DNA from 3 places in the Cohnella sp. LGH genome. Region 2 is predicted to be linked to each of the others. Evidence: riboswitches for the same ligand, from Rfam matches in the RefSeq annotation. Region 2 holds a riboswitch; each other region holds the start of a gene.
The links. A riboswitch is a leader RNA that binds a small molecule or an ion and turns the genes downstream of it on or off. The one in region 2 is predicted to bind cyclic di-AMP.
Positions count from the first base shown of each region.

Region 1: linked by a shared signal. The riboswitch ahead of J4772_RS02835 (C40 family peptidase) and the one ahead of J4772_RS15140 (KamA family radical SAM protein) in region 2 are both predicted to bind cyclic di-AMP.
Region 3: linked by a shared signal. The riboswitch ahead of J4772_RS00475 (resuscitation-promoting factor) and the one ahead of J4772_RS15140 (KamA family radical SAM protein) in region 2 are both predicted to bind cyclic di-AMP.

Region 1 is NZ_CP072117.1:711,143-717,123, reverse strand. It holds gene J4772_RS02845 (M1 family metallopeptidase) at 1-1,513, shown strand, start outside; gene J4772_RS02840 (hypothetical protein) at 1,530-2,345, shown strand; cyclic di-AMP (ydaO/yuaA leader) riboswitch at 2,562-2,701, shown strand; gene J4772_RS02835 (C40 family peptidase) at 2,706-3,200, shown strand; gene J4772_RS02830 (glycosyl hydrolase family 28-related protein) at 3,266-5,683, opposite strand; gene J4772_RS02825 (carbohydrate ABC transporter permease) at 5,711-5,981, opposite strand, start outside.
Region 2 is NZ_CP072117.1:3,559,826-3,565,806, forward strand. It holds gene J4772_RS15130 (hypothetical protein) at 1-74, shown strand, start outside; gene J4772_RS15135 (outer membrane protein assembly factor BamB family protein) at 53-1,549, opposite strand; gene J4772_RS15140 (KamA family radical SAM protein) at 1,762-2,946, opposite strand; cyclic di-AMP (ydaO/yuaA leader) riboswitch at 3,126-3,264, opposite strand; gene J4772_RS15145 (AI-2E family transporter) at 3,386-4,582, shown strand; gene J4772_RS15150 (hypothetical protein) at 4,945-5,981, opposite strand, start outside.
Region 3 is NZ_CP072117.1:111,439-117,419, reverse strand. It holds gene ispE (4-(cytidine 5'-diphospho)-2-C-methyl-D-erythritol kinase) at 1-31, opposite strand, end outside; gene J4772_RS00500 (small, acid-soluble spore protein, alpha/beta type) at 157-339, opposite strand; gene veg (biofilm formation stimulator Veg) at 469-744, opposite strand; gene yabG (sporulation peptidase YabG) at 895-1,773, opposite strand; gene rsmA (16S rRNA (adenine(1518)-N(6)/adenine(1519)-N(6))-dimethyltransferase RsmA) at 1,863-2,738, opposite strand; gene rnmV (ribonuclease M5) at 2,743-3,294, opposite strand; gene J4772_RS00475 (resuscitation-promoting factor) at 3,466-4,623, opposite strand; cyclic di-AMP (ydaO/yuaA leader) riboswitch at 4,903-5,120, opposite strand; gene J4772_RS00470 (TatD family hydrolase) at 5,300-5,981, opposite strand, start outside.

The sequences.
Region 1 (5,981 bases), 2.8 Mb from region 2:
GCTTCCCAGAGTTCATTATGCGCAGCCCGACGACGGCAATCGAACCGATCGCACCTTGGCGACCTTCAGACTGCCCGAGCCTGTCAAACCCGGCGAGTCCGTCACCTTGCGCATGAAGTTCACGGTGCAGTTGCCCGACGTGTTCGCGCGCATGGGCAAAACCGGAAACTTCGTTATGGCGGGACAATGGTTTCCCAAAATCCCCGTCTACGAAACGGCCGGTACACGAGGGCGCTCCTCGGAAGGCTGGAATCTGCACCAGTATCACGGAGACTCCGAGTTTTATGCGGACTTCGGCATCTACAGCGTACGCATCAACGTTCCGGATGGCTACAAGGTAGCGGCTACCGGCTTCCTTACGAAGACTCCGGCGGTAACCGGCGGACGCAAAAGCTTCCAGTTCTACGCCGACGACGTGCACGATTTCGCTTGGTCGGCTTCTCCGGACTTCGTCTACGTGGAGGATTCGTTCTCCTCGCCCGGCATTCCCGGTGTGCGGATCAAGCTTTATCTAGACCCTCTTCATCAGCATTTGAAGGATCGTTACATGCATGCCGCCAAGTCTGCGTTGGCCAAGCTGGGTCAATGGTACGGAGAATATCCCTACTCCACGCTCTCCGTTGTCATTCCTCCGGCAAGCGGCAACGGCGCCGGCGGGATGGAATATCCCACTCTCGTTACCGGAGCGGCCGCACAAGACGACAATCCCGGCTACGAGTTGGAGCGAACTCTGGTCCATGAGATTGCGCATCAGTACTGGTACGGGCTTGTGGCCTCCAACGAATTCGAGGAGGCTTGGCTGGACGAAGGCTTTACGTCCTATACCGAGGATAAGCTGATGTCCAGCATTTACGGAGTGCTGCCCAACCTTCCGGTCGAAGCCAGCTATATGACTCATCCCGAGCCGCTGAACCTCTCTTCCTGGAAGTTCAGTTCCTCCGACAGATACGCCGAGAACGTCTACATGAGAGGCAAGCTCGTACTCTCCGCGCTGGAGCGTCAAGTGGGAGACAAAACGATGAGCAAGATTATGCGCACCTACTTCCAGAAGCACAAGTTCAAGCACCCCTCGTTTCAGGACTTCCAGAAAGTCGTAGAGACGGTTACGAAAGAAAAGTGGGACGACTTCTTCAGGGCGTATGTGCAAAAAGGAGAAATGGCGGATTTCTCGGTGGAAGCGATCCAGACAAGACAGACGGACAACGGCTACGAAAGCATCGTCCTGCTCCGGCGCAGCGGAGGCAGCCCCGAGCCCGTGTCGGTATGGTTGCAATTCCAGGACGGCCATTCGATGCGCAAAATATGGGACGGCGTTCAGACCCATGTGCAGCTTAAGCTGGAATCGGCCTCCCCGCTGCTCTATGCGGCGATCGATCCCGGCAATCATATCGTGCTCGACAATCGCAAAATCAACAATTATCTCAAAGCCGAGGTTCCGCCGCAGCAGCGTACCCGATATACAGCCGGCATCGCCCAAATCATAGAAGGCTTGTTCGGAGCTTTGGCTTGGTAGGGGGGAAAGGAAGAAAATGCGCAAACGACTAAAAATGGGATGGGACATGACCGTCCGGCATAAATATGTATTGGTTCTCCTGTTCCTGTACCGCTTGCTCTGGGGATTTTTCCTGTATCGGTTCGTCGATTCAATCGTAACGCCCGTAATCGCGCGTTATCCGGACGAACATCCGAACTCCGACGCCGCACACCTGTTTCTGATCGAAGCCCAGTTCCGCCTGCTGAAGACCGACCTCATCGACGATACGCTATGGCTGCTTGGCGGGCTGCTTCTCCTGAGAATGGTGCTGACCCCTCTGATCAATGCCGGTCTGTTCTACTCCTTCCGTCACTCCGCCGAGGAGGAAGGAACGCGGGTACTATCGGGAGTTCGCAGAGCATGGAAGCCGGTAACCCTGCTCTATTGGATGGAAAGCGCGCTCGTGGCTCTTCCTGCCGCATGGCTGCTGCCGATGGCCAAAAGCCGGTTTTTTGCAGAGCCCTCCTTGACGGATTGGCTGCTGGAACTGCTCCCTTACGCGGCCTGCTGGCTGCTATACGGCTTAGTCGTTCACCTGTTCTGTCTGTTCATGCAGTTCGGAGCGGCTGCGCAAGAAGGAGCGTTAAGCAGTCTGGGGCTGGCGCTGCGCCGAGCCTTCCCTCTGCTCGGCATCACGTTAATCATGGTCGGAATCGGTCTGGCCGTGTCCGCCGCAGCTTGGGCGGTCTCCTTGCTCTGGTCCGGTTTTCTGGCCGTGGCGCTGCATCAAGCTTTTCATTTCGTGCGCTCCTTGCTCAAGCTGTGGACTGCCGCCTCCCAGCATCAGGTATGGGGCGACGCGAAATCGTAAGCTTATCAGGTCCCGACAATCGACAATATTCCTCCCGGGACATTCCCCCGGTTGCGCCGCATTATGGCCGCGACCGGGGTTTGGCGTTATTATCGGCGAGATAAATCTGGGACGAAAGGAGGATATCCGCACGCGATGTCCGTCCCTAGATTAAGGAATTCTAATATAAAAGTTGCAGGAAATTCGTCAGGATAACCGAATATATAAAGCTGAAGAAATCTTAAAATGCCGAGTTCCCGTGAAACGGGGAACGGGGGAACCATCTTTTCGGGTGAGTTGGCTTTGCTTCAAAGGAGCCATAGGGGACCTTCTACCGAACCCTTAAGCTAACCTCGTAGGCATTGGAAGGAGTCGCCGGTTTTGCGTAAAGTGTCAGTTTTCTTGTTTGGTCTTGCACTGCTCTTGGCTTTTCAGGTCGGCAGCGTATTCGCGAGCTCCAAGCTCGACAATGCGATCGAGCCGCTGATCGGAACCGATTACAAGTACGGAGGAACGACCCCGAAGGGCTTCGATTGCTCCGGCTTCACCGGGTACGTCTTCGATCAACTCGGCATCGACCTGCCTCGCACTTCGCGGGATCTGTACGGCTGGGAGAAGAGCTCGAAGATTTCCGACGATGAATTGCGCGCAGGGGACCTCGTATTCTTCAATACGAGCGGTAGCGGCGTCTCTCACGTCGGAATCTACATCGGCAAGAACAAGTTTGCTCACGCCGCTTCCAAGGGCGTAACGATTACCTCTCTCGACGATAAGTACTACGCGAAACGTTATCTGGGCGCTCGCCGTTTCCTCAGCGATGATACCTATGAGAAGATCGCAACGGAAATCGAAGCCGAGGCAGTCGCAAAACAGTAATCCTGAACACGAGCATAAAAGAAGTACCGCCATCCTCTGGGTGGCGGTACTTCTTTTATCTTTCGTCAGGGGGCCGCGTTCAGCGAAATCCATGTCGAACCGTCCCAAAGGAGCAATTGACGCAAATTCGTATCGTAATAGGTCGTAACCCCAGCGATCATTCGGTGGAGCGGACGTTTGGCCGTCGTCCCGACAAGCGGAAGCGCTCCGAGCTTCAAAAATGAGATTCGGCCGTTAGGATCGACCGGGAACTGCGTATAGACGTTCCGGTCGTTCTGGAACGAATACCAGACGTAATTGTCGAGCTGAACCGAATACTCGCCCAGGGCGTTCGCCGCTCTGTCGAAGAAGACGAACCCGGCCGCATCCGCGCGGGCGAGGCCTCCTGTCTTCGCTCCATGCAATTGAGCGTTGGGGTCGTTCAGTCCTTTGACATGCAACGTTCCGATCCGCAAATACCCGACGGACTCCGGCTCGAAGGACGACATGCCCGTTCCGTAACGATTGTTGCCGACCCGGACGATGCTCACGCCGCTCTTCTCAATCGGGGAATAGTAGACCGAGAGGCTTTCGATTGAACCGGAGCTGTTATTGACCGTAACGTATCCCGTATTCGCATTTCGCAAGGTGACTCCTTCGATATGGAATGTCGAAGCCGCCAAAGCATAGACGCCTTCCAACAGTACAGCTGTGTTGACCTTCGTATGCTCAACGTTCAACTGATTGATGACCGTCTCGCTCTCTTCTCCGGTCAAGGCGAAGGGAACGTCGACGTTCGGACGATCCGACTTCAAATAAATGTTATTGAACACGTTGCCCGTACGGATCGTCGAACGGAAATCGATTCCCCGATACGAGAAGTTCTCGATTTCCAATGTATCGTAAGTGACCGAGAACGACTCGGCCCCTTCCCCGTTCGGGCTGTAGATGGCCGTTCCCACATTCTCGATCCTGACGTTGCGAACCGTCGAGCCCCGTTGCAGCGACCATTGCGCCGCCGTGTAGATGCCGACGCGGTCGCCCATCGCTTCTTGATTCGTGATCAAGCCGCTGTCGAAACCTAAAGCAAGGTCCGCAACGACCGATGTTCTTCCCGCCTTCAGAATCGGAGCCTTCGGATTGGCGTTAGAGGCGATAAGTCGGGAGACGAACATGCCCGAGCCGACGAAGTTCTGATTCTGAATCTGCAGCGTCTCTTTAATATGATAGGTTCCCGCAGGTACGAAGACACTCTTCCCGGTGGCGATCGCTTGTTTGAACGCCGCAGTGTCGTCCATTCCATCGTCCGGGATCGCTCCATAATCCGCCACGTTAGCATAGCCGATCCGGTACTCTCCGGAGGTTGGAATCGGAACGCTGCCGCGAGCGACAGAAATATCGTCGATGGCGATCCCGCCTCCCTTGCGAATGCCCCAGGTCAACGCATAATCGTCGGCCGCGCCCGTCGTGAAGGTCAGCCTCGCTACCCGGTATTGGCCGCGGTCGACAATCTGAGCATCCCCGGCCGCTACGTCCGAGCTTCGCCATAGTACATCATGTCCGCCGCTGAAGTTAAAGCCGGATACTGTCCCCGTCGATGCGGATTTTGCATACAAGTAGTAGAAGCCGTCCACGGGCTCCGCTGCGAACGCTTTGTACTTAAACGTTATCGTATACTGGGTATTCGCCGTCAGCTTCAGCTTCTCGGAATCCGAAGTCAGAAACTCCTTCCACTCCTCCGTCGTTCCCGCCGACGCTTTGACGACGTATTGTCCGTTAATTCGCTTGTCCGCATCGTTAGAGACCGCTCCGCCATTCAGCGTTGTCCACACGGTGCCGGTCGTTTGCCCGTTCTCGAATCCTTCCGGAGCAGCCGTGTCGACGGGTTCCGGCGGAAGCGCTTCTAATCCGCCTTCCCTTATTTTGATGTCGTCGACGACGAGAGCTCCGCCGTTGTGAATGCCGAATACCCAAGCATAGTCCCCGCTCCCCTTGGCGGTAAAGCTCATTTGCGCCAGCCGCTCGGAGGCTTGCCCGGTCACTCGGACGTGGTCGGTCGCAAGCTGCTCGGTCCGCCAGACGACCTCCCCTGCGCCGTTGAAGTTAAACCCTACCGTTTCGCCAGTGCCGTCCAGCTTTCCGTAGAGATAGAAGAACTCTCCCGCAGGCTCCGGGGTCAGAACGCGATACTTGAAGCTGACCGTATACGTTTTCTGCGGCGTAAGCGGAAGCTCCCCCTGTTCAAGCTTCAGAAACTCCGCCCATTGCTGGCCGTTCGCACTCGAGCCCTTGACGGAATATGCACCGGCCAGCTTCTCCGTCGCGGCGGACGTCAGACTGCCGTAGGGCGCTCCGAGCGTCAGCTTCGAGCCGGTCATCGTCCCGCTCTCGAAGCCCTCCGACAGCAGTACCGTTTCAGCCGCGGAGGCAACCCCGCTGCCGCGCAGCCCATAACCAGTCAACAGCAACGCCAAAACCGTAAACCAAATCGCGAACTTTTTCATTCGTTTCCCCTCGATTCTGGTAATTGGTTAACCTTTTACGCTTCCGAGCACGATTCCTTTTACGAAAAACCTTTGCAGGAACGGATAAACGAACACGATCGGCAGCGTCGCGATCAGAATTTGCGCCGATTTAATCGTGCGGTCCGATACGATCGCGAGCTCGGCTCGGCTTAAATGCTGGATGAACGTCATGTCCCGCTGCATAATGACCGTCTGCAGGTAGCTCTGCAACGGATAATGCTCAGGACGGTTCATGAGGATGAGCCCGTCAAACCAGCTGTTCCAATGCCAGACGACC
Region 2 (5,981 bases):
TCGTCCGAAGCGCTCCTCGCTTACCTTGGCGAATCGCCGGAGTTTCCTCCGATCATTCCAGCTTAATCCCGTAAAGCTTGCCGCCGCGCGAAGCGACGACGGCATAGTTGCCGAATACCGCCGGAGAAGCTTCGATATTTGAGCCTACTGTCATGCTGCCTCGAACGCGGCCATCCCCGGCGGAGACGACGGTGACGACCCCGCCGGAATCGGCCTGTAACAAATAACCGTTGCCCTTGGCATCGTAGACGTCGGTCGGAGACGACCAGGCATAGCGTTTCATCGGGAGCCGCCAAGTCTCCTTGCCTGTCTTTTTGTCCAAGGCGACCATCAGCCCCTCCCCAAGCTTGCCGTAGCGGGCGATCGTGAACACGACGAGATCGGAAATATTCCCCTTGCCGACGACCGGCGTCGCCAGTACGCCGCCGTTGACGGGATGATCTCCGCCGACGACGGACAAACATTCGTATTTCATCTGCCAGACGACCTGGCCGGTTAGCCCGTTGATTTTGCGCAAATAGGCGTAGCCCTTTCTTCCCTGCTTGTCGACTTCCGTTCCGGTGTACAAGTACGGAATTCCGTCCTCGGCTTCCACAACGATCGTCGCATCCGTATCGTCGAGCGCCGGGAGCGCCCATACCGCCTCGTTCGTCCGAACGTTCACCGCCAGCACGCTTCCCCCGTTATCGGCAAAATAAACGAGGTCGCCGAACGCCGCCAGCGAATTCTCGATGCCCTGATAATTGTTGCCGCTTATACGATAGCGGAATTTGCTCACGACCGGCTTGATCGAAAGCGTCTTCCGCTGCGGATCGAAAGCCGTATTCAGCTTGACGCGGTACAACAGCCCGTTCTCCCCGCCTACGGTAAGCGTATCGTCATAGCGGTTGAACAGAGCGGAGCCGTCGAACGCCCCCCACCGCCGATAAGCGAAGGAATCGATGCCGTTAACGCGCAGCAGCCGCTTCTGGTCGATCAGGCTATACAGGTTAAATCCGATCGTTCCGTTCTCGGGGATTCCCTCTCCGACGTACAGCAGCGGATACCCGCGCGCATCTACGGACACGCTGCCTTTAATCGGGTTGCCGACCCGGATCGGACTTCTCGTCTCCTCGCCTGTTTCCAGCTCCAGAAAATAGACGTATCCGTCCAAAGAGGCATAGATGACCTCGGTAAAATTCGGCTTGGAACGAAACTTCGGCTTAACGTTCATCGACGCGAGCACTTCCGGCTGCCATTGGACGATCGCCGGCTGTCCCGTCCAGCCCGCTCCGCCGCCCCATGAGCTGCTCTTCGTCTTCTTCTCCCAAGCGATTGCGGGGCGATACGTCTGCATCTCAACGGTCCCGTAAGACGGCGCGCTTCTATCGCCTCCGCCCCGAAAACCGAGTACTCCCGCCACTTCGGTATACATCTCGGGAAATGCTTTCGCCTCCGCGGGCTTGCTGCCGCTCCATTGCCCGGACTGAACCCCCTTCGCTTGCGCAATGCCTTGCGCCGCCAGCAAAATGGCAAGCGCGAATAAGACCGTTTTGCTTCCCAACGCCATCCCTATCCATTCCTCCAATATTGGAATGAATAGATTTTACCTTTCTGCCGTCGAGAAGCTTGTCAAACAGTCAACGAGAAATCGCGGAACCTTTGTCGCATCCGGTAGCAATCAAGCGAAGCGCGCGAATAAGAGCCGCCTCGGCAACACGGAGAGCGACATCGTCGCCCTGCGCGTACACTGGAGGCGGCTCCTGTGGAACCCTTATGGCTTTAACTCGGCACTTCCGCCCTCCGCTCGCGCTTGCGCGGAACATCAGGCAATTCGTTCACGGAGACGACTTCCTTCGTCCGTTTCTGCGGCTTTTTCCAATAGCGCTCGCTCCCCGGAAGATCGTCGAACCAGGCCGCGTCGTCGGGACAATCCAGCATCATGAATTTCCCGTAGTTGCCGTCGCGGGATTGATGATATTTCAGATAGGCTTTGCCGTTCTCGATCGCCAAAATTTCGATTTTGCCCGACGTATGGCTCATAGACAGGCGCACTCTCTTGCCTAAACCGGAGGTACGAGCTTTCGCCTTCTCGACGATATCGTACACTCTAGCTAACGGCAGCACGAAATCGTTGTTGCCCGCCACGGGTCGGTTGATGAAAAAATAGTAGGGCGTTACGCCAGCCCAGCTCAGCCGGTCCAGCAACTCGCCGAGCACCTCAGGATCGTCGTTGATGCCTCTAAGCACAGGCGTCTGGTTAACGACGATCGCTCCGGCGTCGTGCAGCGCTTGGAAGCCTCGTACCGCTTCCGGCGTAATTTCGCGAGGATGATTGATATGAGCCATCACGTAGATGCGCTTGTTCGCGTTGGAAAACTCGCGGATCGTCTCCAGAAGCTCCTCGTCCTCGTAAATCCTCATCGGATTAAAGACAGGGATTTTCGAGCCGAGTCGAATGATCTTCACATGTTCGATTTCGCGTAATCTATGCAAAATCGCGCGCAGTTTAGGCGTGGCAAGGATGAGGCTGTCGCCTCCGGTCAGCAGCACGTTGCTAATCTCAGGATGGTTGGCGATATACTGCAGGCCCGGCTCGATGTCCGAGGTCGCTTCCTTGACGTCGTTGCGGAACAGCCGCTTGCGGAAGCAGTAGCGACAGTAGGCTCCGCACACCTCGGAGACAATCAGCAGCGCCGTCGACGAATACTTGTGCTGGCAGCCTTTGACCACGTAGTTCGTATCCTCGTCCGAAGCGTCCCAACGTCCGTATTCCTCCAGCTCCCCTTCATTCGGAATAACGAGCTTGCGAATCGGATCGTGCGGATCGTTCCAATCGATCAGATTCAAGTAATATTCGTTCACGCGAAACACGAACTTGTCGGTAATCTTCTTCAGCTTCTCACGTTGTTCCTCGGGGATGTGAGAGATCTTTCCGATATCGGTGATATACTTTGGCTGCGCCATGCGGCCTTCCTCCTCCATGTATATTCATTCGAATTCGAGAACGAATCCGTTCCAAGCCCCGCGATACCCCCTTTCGTCCGAACGTTAAATAGACCCTGCGCGCAGTAGACCATCCCTACTGCGGACAAGGGTCCGTAAAGACAGAAAAAGACCCTTAACGGGTCAAAAGAATGAGCAACTTATGACCCATCCAGTGCAAACGAGGTTAGCTGTCGGGCTCGGGATAGATGGTTCCCTACATGAGCAATCCATGATTCGCCCCAAAAGATTGGTTCCCCCGCTTTCCGGAAGTTTCCGGAAACTAAGCGTAACTAAACTATAATTTACAGCTGCCCGCCCTGTCAACCCTGAGAAATTTCATCCGTGAAATTCGGCAGCGGACAAATTTGTCGGACGGCTTTCCCGTCGGTTACAATAGAACAAAGAAGGAGGAAGCCCCATGCAGAGCTCTAGCAAACTATCGGAAGGCATTAAAGGACTGATCGACCGGAAATTTGTTCTGTTCCTCGTCGTCATCCTGTTGATTGGCTTGAATATTTTTATTTTGGACAAGATTTCCTATGTTTTTCATCCGCTGACCGTCGTGCTGGAAACCGTATTCCTACCGTTCCTGTTAGCCGGAGTCGCGTACTACCTCCTTAATCCGATCGTCGACTATTTGGAGCATCGCAAAGTAAAACGCCTTTATTCCATCCTTGGGCTGTACCTTGTCATTATTACGGTACTGACGCTCGTAGTTATGAAAGTCGTCCCCCTGCTCAGCGAGCAAATCGCCAGCCTGATCTCCCAGTTCCCGACCTACACGCAGAACGCGCAGGCCAAGTTCGAGGAACTGATTGGAAACAAGTATTTCAACGAGCTGCAAAGCATGATCGGAATTGATACGGCCAAGCTCACGGACGAGTTCTCCTCGCGCGCTTCGACCCTTCTCAGCAACGCTTGGTCGGGAATAGGCGGGTTGGTAGGCCGAATTACCGAGACGGTGCTGGCGATCATCACGGTTCCCTTCGTCCTGTTCTACCTGCTCAAAGACCGCAAGAAACTGGCCCCGTTCGTGCTTGGATTCGTGCCGACTAAGCTCAGAGGCCGCTCCTTCGGCGTCATGCTGGAGATGAACCATCAGATCAGCTCGTACATTCGCGGCCAGATCATCGTCAGCGCTTGTATCGGCGTGCTGCTGTACATCGGCTATCTCATTATCGGACTGGACTACTCCCTTGTGCTCGCCGTTATCGCCGCTTGTACGAGCATCGTCCCTTATTTGGGCCCGGCAATCGCCATCACTCCCGCGCTGATCGTCGCCATGATGACGTCCCCGATCATGCTCGTGAAAATGATCGTGATTTGGACAATCGTGCAATTGATCGAGGGCAAGTTTATCTCTCCGCAAATTATGGGCAAGACGATGCGGGTTCATCCGATTACGATCATCTTCGTCATTATCGCGGCCGGCAACCTGTTCGGCATGATCGGCATCATTCTCGCCGTTCCCGGGTATGCCATTCTAAAGGTGATCAGCACGCATCTGTTCCGCTGGTTTAAGCGTCGCACGGGACTGTATGAGGAAGCCGTTCCTGCCGCTGACGCCTCCCATGACGCGCCAACAGGCGAAGAAACTCCGCAAAACGCAGACTAGGTAACAAAATCAAGGAGCTGTCTGATAGGCAAAGGTTGCTTGAGATTATCGATACATAAGGTAAGGTGTATATTCCTCCAGTAGATCTAATCATGACCCGCAACATTTCCAATTTATTGGATATTGAACTTTTACGACGGATCTATTTGCACACATGAGTACGAACAGTTTCAGGGAATTATCTGGAAGTGTTGTGGGTTATGATTAGCCCGTAGACTGCCTCATACGCTCCTGAAATCACATTGTAAAGGGTTTACCTATTCGTATTTCAGGAGCGTATAGCAGCATCGGAGGGAGGTATATACACCTATCGATTATCTTCCAGAGCAACTTGAGACGCCTATAAGACAGCCCCCCCTTCGTCACATAGTGTCGATTTGTTGTTCCGCCTGCTGCAGTTCCTCGACAATATAACGGCAATTCAGCGCTTTCTCGCGCAAATCCTGAAGCGTATAGTAATAATGATTGCTCGCTTCAAAACCGATGCGGGAATCTCGAATGACGAGTTCGTACAACTGCAAGGCGTTGCTTGCTTCCTTGTTCGCGATATCGATGAGCTTGCGGCAAGCTTTCGAACGGACGGATGAGCTTCTTGCCTTCAAGTATTTTTGCCGGGCTCTAACGAACTCGATCTGCAGGTATGTGCTGTAGAAATGAAGATAAGCCGCCGATGCGGAAGTCGTCAACTCGTCGAACTCCCGATGTGCCCCAGCAGACAGCCGCTTCCTTGCCGCCTCCAGAAGACGCAGCCCTTTCTTCCACCCTACGGCAAGTTTCTTGAACTGCCCGGCAAATGCGGCATCCGAATAGATACCGCGCCATCGCTCCAGATCGTCGTAAGGATAACCGATCATGGTCGCCTCGAAGCCGGTCGGCTCCAGATGAAGCAGGTTGGCCGGTCCGAAATTTTGCGGTGCGAAGTACAGCACACTTAAATCGAAGGGAAACTCTCGGAACGCGCTACCGAACGCGGCCGAAGCATCTGCGATCGCTTGCCCCGCCTCGCTTCCGAACTTGGCTTGCATCCGTTCGCCAATGCCTGTCTTCTCGCCCGAATCGGTATCCCAATAGTATTCGGATGCAAGCTCCAGGTTAAGCGACGGGTATCCGCCCAATGTCCAACTCAGCATCAAGCCGCTGACCCCTGAATCGCTTAAGCGGATGAGATGCTCCTCGATTAACTGAAAAACGGGCAAGAATGGCACGGCCGAACATTCCCATGTGTTATTAAACTGAACCTTCGCCGCTGTGCGCAAGCCCCGCGCTTGAGCCACTTCCCAGGTCCGCCGCGATTTCTCGCCCGGCCCGACGACGGACATGGAATAGTCGATGACCTGTCCCGAAGAACCGGCCATGTTCGTGGGAATCGCTTCCTCGCTCGTGGACATGACGATTACGT
Region 3 (5,981 bases), 3.4 Mb from region 2:
TGGCCGGCGCCTTCTCATAAATTTTCGACATCGTGTCTTCACCAACTTCCGAGACAATACCTTTTGCATTATTATAACAAACGATGCCCGCAAATGCGAAAAGAGGTCGAATCCGCGCATTCCGCGGGAATCCGCCTCTTTTGGCTTTTATTGCTATCAGGATCTCGGCGTTCGGGATGCGGTCTGCTCGGCGATCTGGATGGCGCGTTTGACCATATTTCCGGCATCCTTCGTGCGAATGCCTCCCCAGCCCTCCCGCTGAACCGTATCGTAGATGCCCAGGTCCTTGGCCAGCTCCTCTTTGAACTGCTCCGACATGACGCCTCTTCTTCTGCTCATCGTACGCCTCCTCGTCTGGATGTCTTGGGACGTTCACGATTAGAATGCCTCGAAGAGGATGTCGGCATGCAAAACGGGCAGCACGGCGCCCTTGAACCCGGCGCGATGCTGCCCGTACTATTCAACCGTCTAGTGCGACAAATAATGGATTCGTACCTCGCCATCGTCATTGCAGAGCGTAACCTCTACAGACTCGGTCAAAATATCGGCATAGCTGTACGAAACCCGCTTAAACGTGTGCTGCTCTTGGTCAAGCTTGACAATGAAAACCGATGGGTAGATTTCTTCCAGTACCCCCGTGCGTTCGATGGTTTTGCGTCGTCCACCGTTGGCGCGGAGCATGATTTTGGAACCGACGTGCGGCTCCAGGCTTCGCTTGATATCGAGAAGCGTGTTTTTAGCCATGATCCACTACCACCTCTTTCCCTGTAAATTATAACTAAAAACAGGGGAGGTGTCAAATGAATCAAAATATTATATCAACGATGCGGATTTACTGTCAACGGTCATTTTCCTTGATGGGATTAGGTTTTCCTAAAAAAAGCTTCATTTTTGTCACAAAACGTTCACATTTTGCTCAGAATTAACCTCTTTTAAATTCGGCAGACCGATCCGGTAACGCCCCATCGTCTCGATCCCTCCAACGCCCTGTCTCCCGCTGATCGTATGCGCGATGACGTCCGTAATGTTGATCGTGTCGCGAAACGGCGTAAACGCCGCGCGAACGGCCACATACACCGGATCAAGCGCATGAATCATAATTCGGCCCGGAGAGCTGGCGAAATTCGCTCCCGCCTGCAGCAGCGCCTCAAAGTGGGACTGGCACGCTCCGGCGACAACGACCAGGGAATCGCGGTTGCGTTCGTAATCCCTGGCTACGTTCACGGCGTGTACGAAGTTTAATGAGTTCTTGTAGCTGCTGAGCTGCTGCAGATTCTGCTGCTGCTTAAGAACGCCGTCATGGCCTGTAATGACGACGATATCCGGATGGAACTGAGGAAGCATGCGCATGAGCATATGCGGCATCTGCGACTCATGACAATGAACGCCTTCCGCCGGCACTTTCAGCTGCGCGTACACCTGCATGCTCTTCTTGAGATAATTCGGATCGCCGTCCAGATGAAGTACTTTGCCCGGCATTTCGAAGAACGGCTGTCTGCGATCATCCAGCGCTGTCGTAAATCCAAAACGGCCGAATTGCCGGCTCCGCTCCTCGCTGATTTTGCGCAGCGACTCGTTCGCTTTAATACGCGCCTGGCGCGTCCCTCCGAGCTCGTCCGGGTTTCGCACCGTCTGGAGATCCTCGACCGGCGCATCCGCCAGCAAGCGGTAATCCATCCCTCTGAGCACGGCTTGCTGCGCGGCGAACGCCGCGACCCGGAACAACACGTCTCCTCCATAGGATTTCCGTACGACAAGGTCCCCCTGCTTCATGCCCACTCACCTCTCCGTCTATCCTATGGAGTCGGAGTCGGATGGGTGCGCGTCCGGGGGGACGGTTTTAACGGCTATCGGCCGCGTTTTTATGCGAGCATGCCGCTGCGGGTCAGAGCCTCGCATACGGCTGCGAACTCCTCCAGAGACAACGTCTCCGCCCTCCGCTCCGGTTGTACGCCGATCTCCCTAAGCAGGTCGCCGAGCTCGGCTTTGCGCTCCTTGCCGGATAGCGCGGACAAATTGTTCGCCAGCGTCTTGCGCCGCTGCGCAAACGATGTCTGAACAACGCGGAAAAACTTCTCCTCGTCCGGCACGCTGACGGCCGGTTCGGGGCGCCGTTTCAGCCTGATGACCGCCGAATCCACATTCGGCTCGGGAATAAACGCTTTGCCCGGAACGATGCATACCAACTCCGGCTCGCAGTAGTACTGAACGGCGATGCTCAAGCTGCCGTAATCTTTGCCGCCCGGCTTGGCGGACATTCTCAAGGCAACTTCCTTCTGCACCATAACGACGATGTTCTCAATCGGCAGCTTGTCCTCCAGCAGCTTCATGATGATCGGCGTCGTCACGTAGTACGGAAGATTCGCTACGACGCTGACGCCCGCCAGACCGGTGAAATGCTCTTGCCAGAGCGCATGCAGATCGGTTTTCAGAATATCGCTTTGGACGATGCTGACATGCTCGTAAGGAGCCAAGACGTCCTTCAGGATCGGAATCAACCTCCGATCGATCTCCACCGCCGTCACCTTGCCGGCGGACTTGGCGAGCCTCTCGGTCAACGATCCGATTCCCGGGCCGACCTCCAGCGCTCCTCGCGTCTCGTCCAGCCCGGCCGCAGCAATGATCTGGTCGAGCACATTCCCATCAATCAGAAAGTTTTGGCCGAGACTCTTTTTGAACGTAAACCCGTGCTTGCGAATAATTTCGCGCGTCCGGTTTGATGTGGCGATCTCCTTCATGCCTTTATCGTCCTTCCTGCTCCAACTGCTCCAGCGCCGCTTGAAATTCGGCCTTCGTAATCCGGAACATGAGGCATCTCTTGTAAAATTGTTTGCCGTTTGCGTAGCCTATGCCCAGAATCTCTCCCATACGCTCTCTGCGGCCCGCAGATGAGGCGTGTACGATCAGCCCGGCGGCCAGCAGGTCGTTCCACTCGATCTCCGCAGGCACGTCGGTGGCCGCCTCCGGTCCGCGCACCCTCTCCAGCGCCCGGCGAATCGCTTCATCGGATGCGTGCTCCACGCCGATGCCCCTGCGGCCTCGCGCCTCGTCCTTCGTCAGAAAGGCATGCTTGCAGTCCGGAACGCGCTCGGAGACGATCTTGCGGATACGTTCCCCCGGAGCGTCCGGGTCGGTGAGGACGATGACGCCTCTGCGTGCTTGCGCAAGCTCGATCCGCACAAGCACGTCCTCTCCGATCGCCGAGCCGCCCGTCTCGATCGTATCGGCGTTTACGGCCCGCTTGACCGCCGTCGTGTCATCCTTTCCCTCCACGACAATCATTTCTCGAATCATTCGTTTTCATTCCGCCTTTAATCCGTGCTTTTCCTTCAAGCGTATACGAGAATGGTACGAAGGGCAAGTCCCGAACCCTCCCTTCCGCACTGCTGCGCAACAAAAATCGGGAAGAGCCCAGAGGCTCTTCCCGACGCAAAGCTCTATTGGATCGAAGCCGAGCGATGCCGGCTAATCCGCGGACGGCTTGACCGGCCCGATCACGTACACCGTATACCCGCGTTTTAATCCAAACTTGTTGACGTGCGATTCGCTATCGAAGTAGACATCGATTTTCTTGCCTTTGACGGCTCCGCCCGTATCTTCGGCGCGGCGGAAGCCGATCCCTTCGATGTACACCCACCAGCCGAGCGGAATCACTTTCGGATCCACAGCAACCGTGCGGCCTTCCTTCACGGTCGTTCCGGTTCGGGTGATACCGTAGCCGTCGTCTCCTTTGGATTTACCCGTAGATGCGAACCCTGCCGAATACGCCGTCAACGTCACGTTGCTCAGCATTCGTTTTACTTTGACGCTCTTGCCGTTCAGCTTGACGACTTTCGCTTCTCCCGCTGTCGGCGGTCCGCTGAACGACGCCAAAGCCACTTCGGCCTTCTTCTTCGTTCCGATTGCGACAACCTGCTGTACAGCCGGCTTGGCAATCGTCTTCTCGATCATTTCCTGGCTGACCAGCTTGCCGTTCTCGTAAACCTTCTCGGTTTTATAGACGACCATGCCTTGTTTGCCTTCGGTCACGACCTTCGTCTTGCCTTCTTCAAGCTCCTCGCTCTTCTTCTCCACAACCTTGAAGGCGATCGGGCGCTGGGTCTCTGTAACCTCTTTGCGCACGCGAACGACCGATACGGTCATACCTTCCCGCAAAGGACTGTCAAGCTCCGGAACGACGCGGTCATTCTCGGATAGATTGAGGTTTAACGCCTTGATGACTCCCCCAACGGTATCTTCGCTTGAATAAGCGACTTGCTGTTTGCCATCCGCTTTGATCATAACGCCTACCGCCCGGTCGATAATCAATCGGCTTCCCTCTTCCAAGCTGGCCGTAGCCGCCATTGAGAGATGATCGTTAGGCCCGATGTAGATGCCCTGCTCTTCGAGCAAGCCGAGCACGTCCGAGGTTTTCGTAGAGATCGCCTTCGAGACGCCGTTGTCGATGATCGTAATGTTCTTGATTGCCGCCTTCTGCAGCAACGAAATGAACATGATGGAGATGGCAAAAACGAGAATTGCGGCCAATAGCGCTGCACGCAAATGCTCATGCTTCCAACGCAGTGCGAAAAGCTTGCCGGTCGGTCGTGGATCATGGGTTTCCTGAATAGGAATTGCGCCCATATCTCGTTCCTCCTTCATAGCCCGCCGTCGACTGTAATGCATGATGTTGTCTGACGCGACTAATCCAAAATGGTTAACGACACCTGGCGATCAGACCCGAAATTTTCGCGGATTTCGGCTGGATCGATCAGACGCCGCCTTCCCCAGTTCAGAATACTCACATGAGAGCATGTTACCCTGAGCAGTTGTGTTGGCAACACAAAAAGCCATCGAGACAGAGGACTGTTCGTGGCTTCCGCATGATTGAAAATAAGCTAAGTACTGTAGCGGCACGAGGGTGACCTCTCTCTATCACGCTTGCGGGGTTAGCTGTCGGATTCGGGCAAAGAGAGTTGCCCTAACGGCTGCATGCCTGACGCGTCACTCAGATAGAGCCGCCATCCCGACACTTGCCGCATTCACCCCAAGATTGCTCGGACCGCATTGGACGCTCATCAAGATCGTCGCCGCGTTGGGTCCCCCACTCTCCCGTTCGGGAGATTAAGCGCACTGGAAAAGGAATGTCATATTCGAACTTTCTGTTGATGATCATAACCTCTGCGCGATAACAGTGTAAAGACGGCTCATCCGACGAATTTAGCCGTTTTTACGGAAAATCGAAGGGAACTTGCGCGATTATCGCATCAAAAGCCAGTTTTTTCTTCGAAGCGGCTTGTTTTTCTCCCGTTTCTTCCGTTTATCTCGTTATCCCAAAACAGCGTCTGGCGTTATCGCCTGTTATTTTTGCAATTTCTTCCAGAGAAACGCCTTTTATTTCCGCTGCCGTCTCTGCGATCAGACGCACGTAAGCGGACTCATTTCGCTTCCCTCGATGGGGGTGAGGAGTCAAATAGGGGGCATCGGTTTCGATCAGCAAACGGTCCAATGGAACCCTTTCCAAAACCTCTTTGGGAACCCTTGCATTTTTGAATGTAACCGGTCCCCCGAAGGAAATATGGAAATTCATATCCAGGCATATTTGGGCCGTCTCCCAACTTCCGGAGAAGCAGTGCATAATTCCCCCGACCTCGGAAGCCCGCTCCTCCTTCAATAATTTTACAATGTCCTCGTGTGCGTCCCGATTATGAATCACGATAGGTTTTCCGATCCGCCGGGCCAGTCGAATTTGTTCGCGAAACACTGTCTGCTGAACGTCTTTCGGCGATGTGTCCCAATAATAATCAAGTCCGATTTCGCCGATCGCGACGACTTTCGGATGAGTGGTGCAGAGTCGCTCGATCCAGGCCAAATCCTCTTCCAGCTTCATGTCGACGGCATCGGTCGGATGCCACCCAACCGCCGCATAAATAAACGGGTATTTCTCCGTCAACGCCATCGTCGTGGGAATCGTCTCGCGGTTGAACCCGATATTGACGATC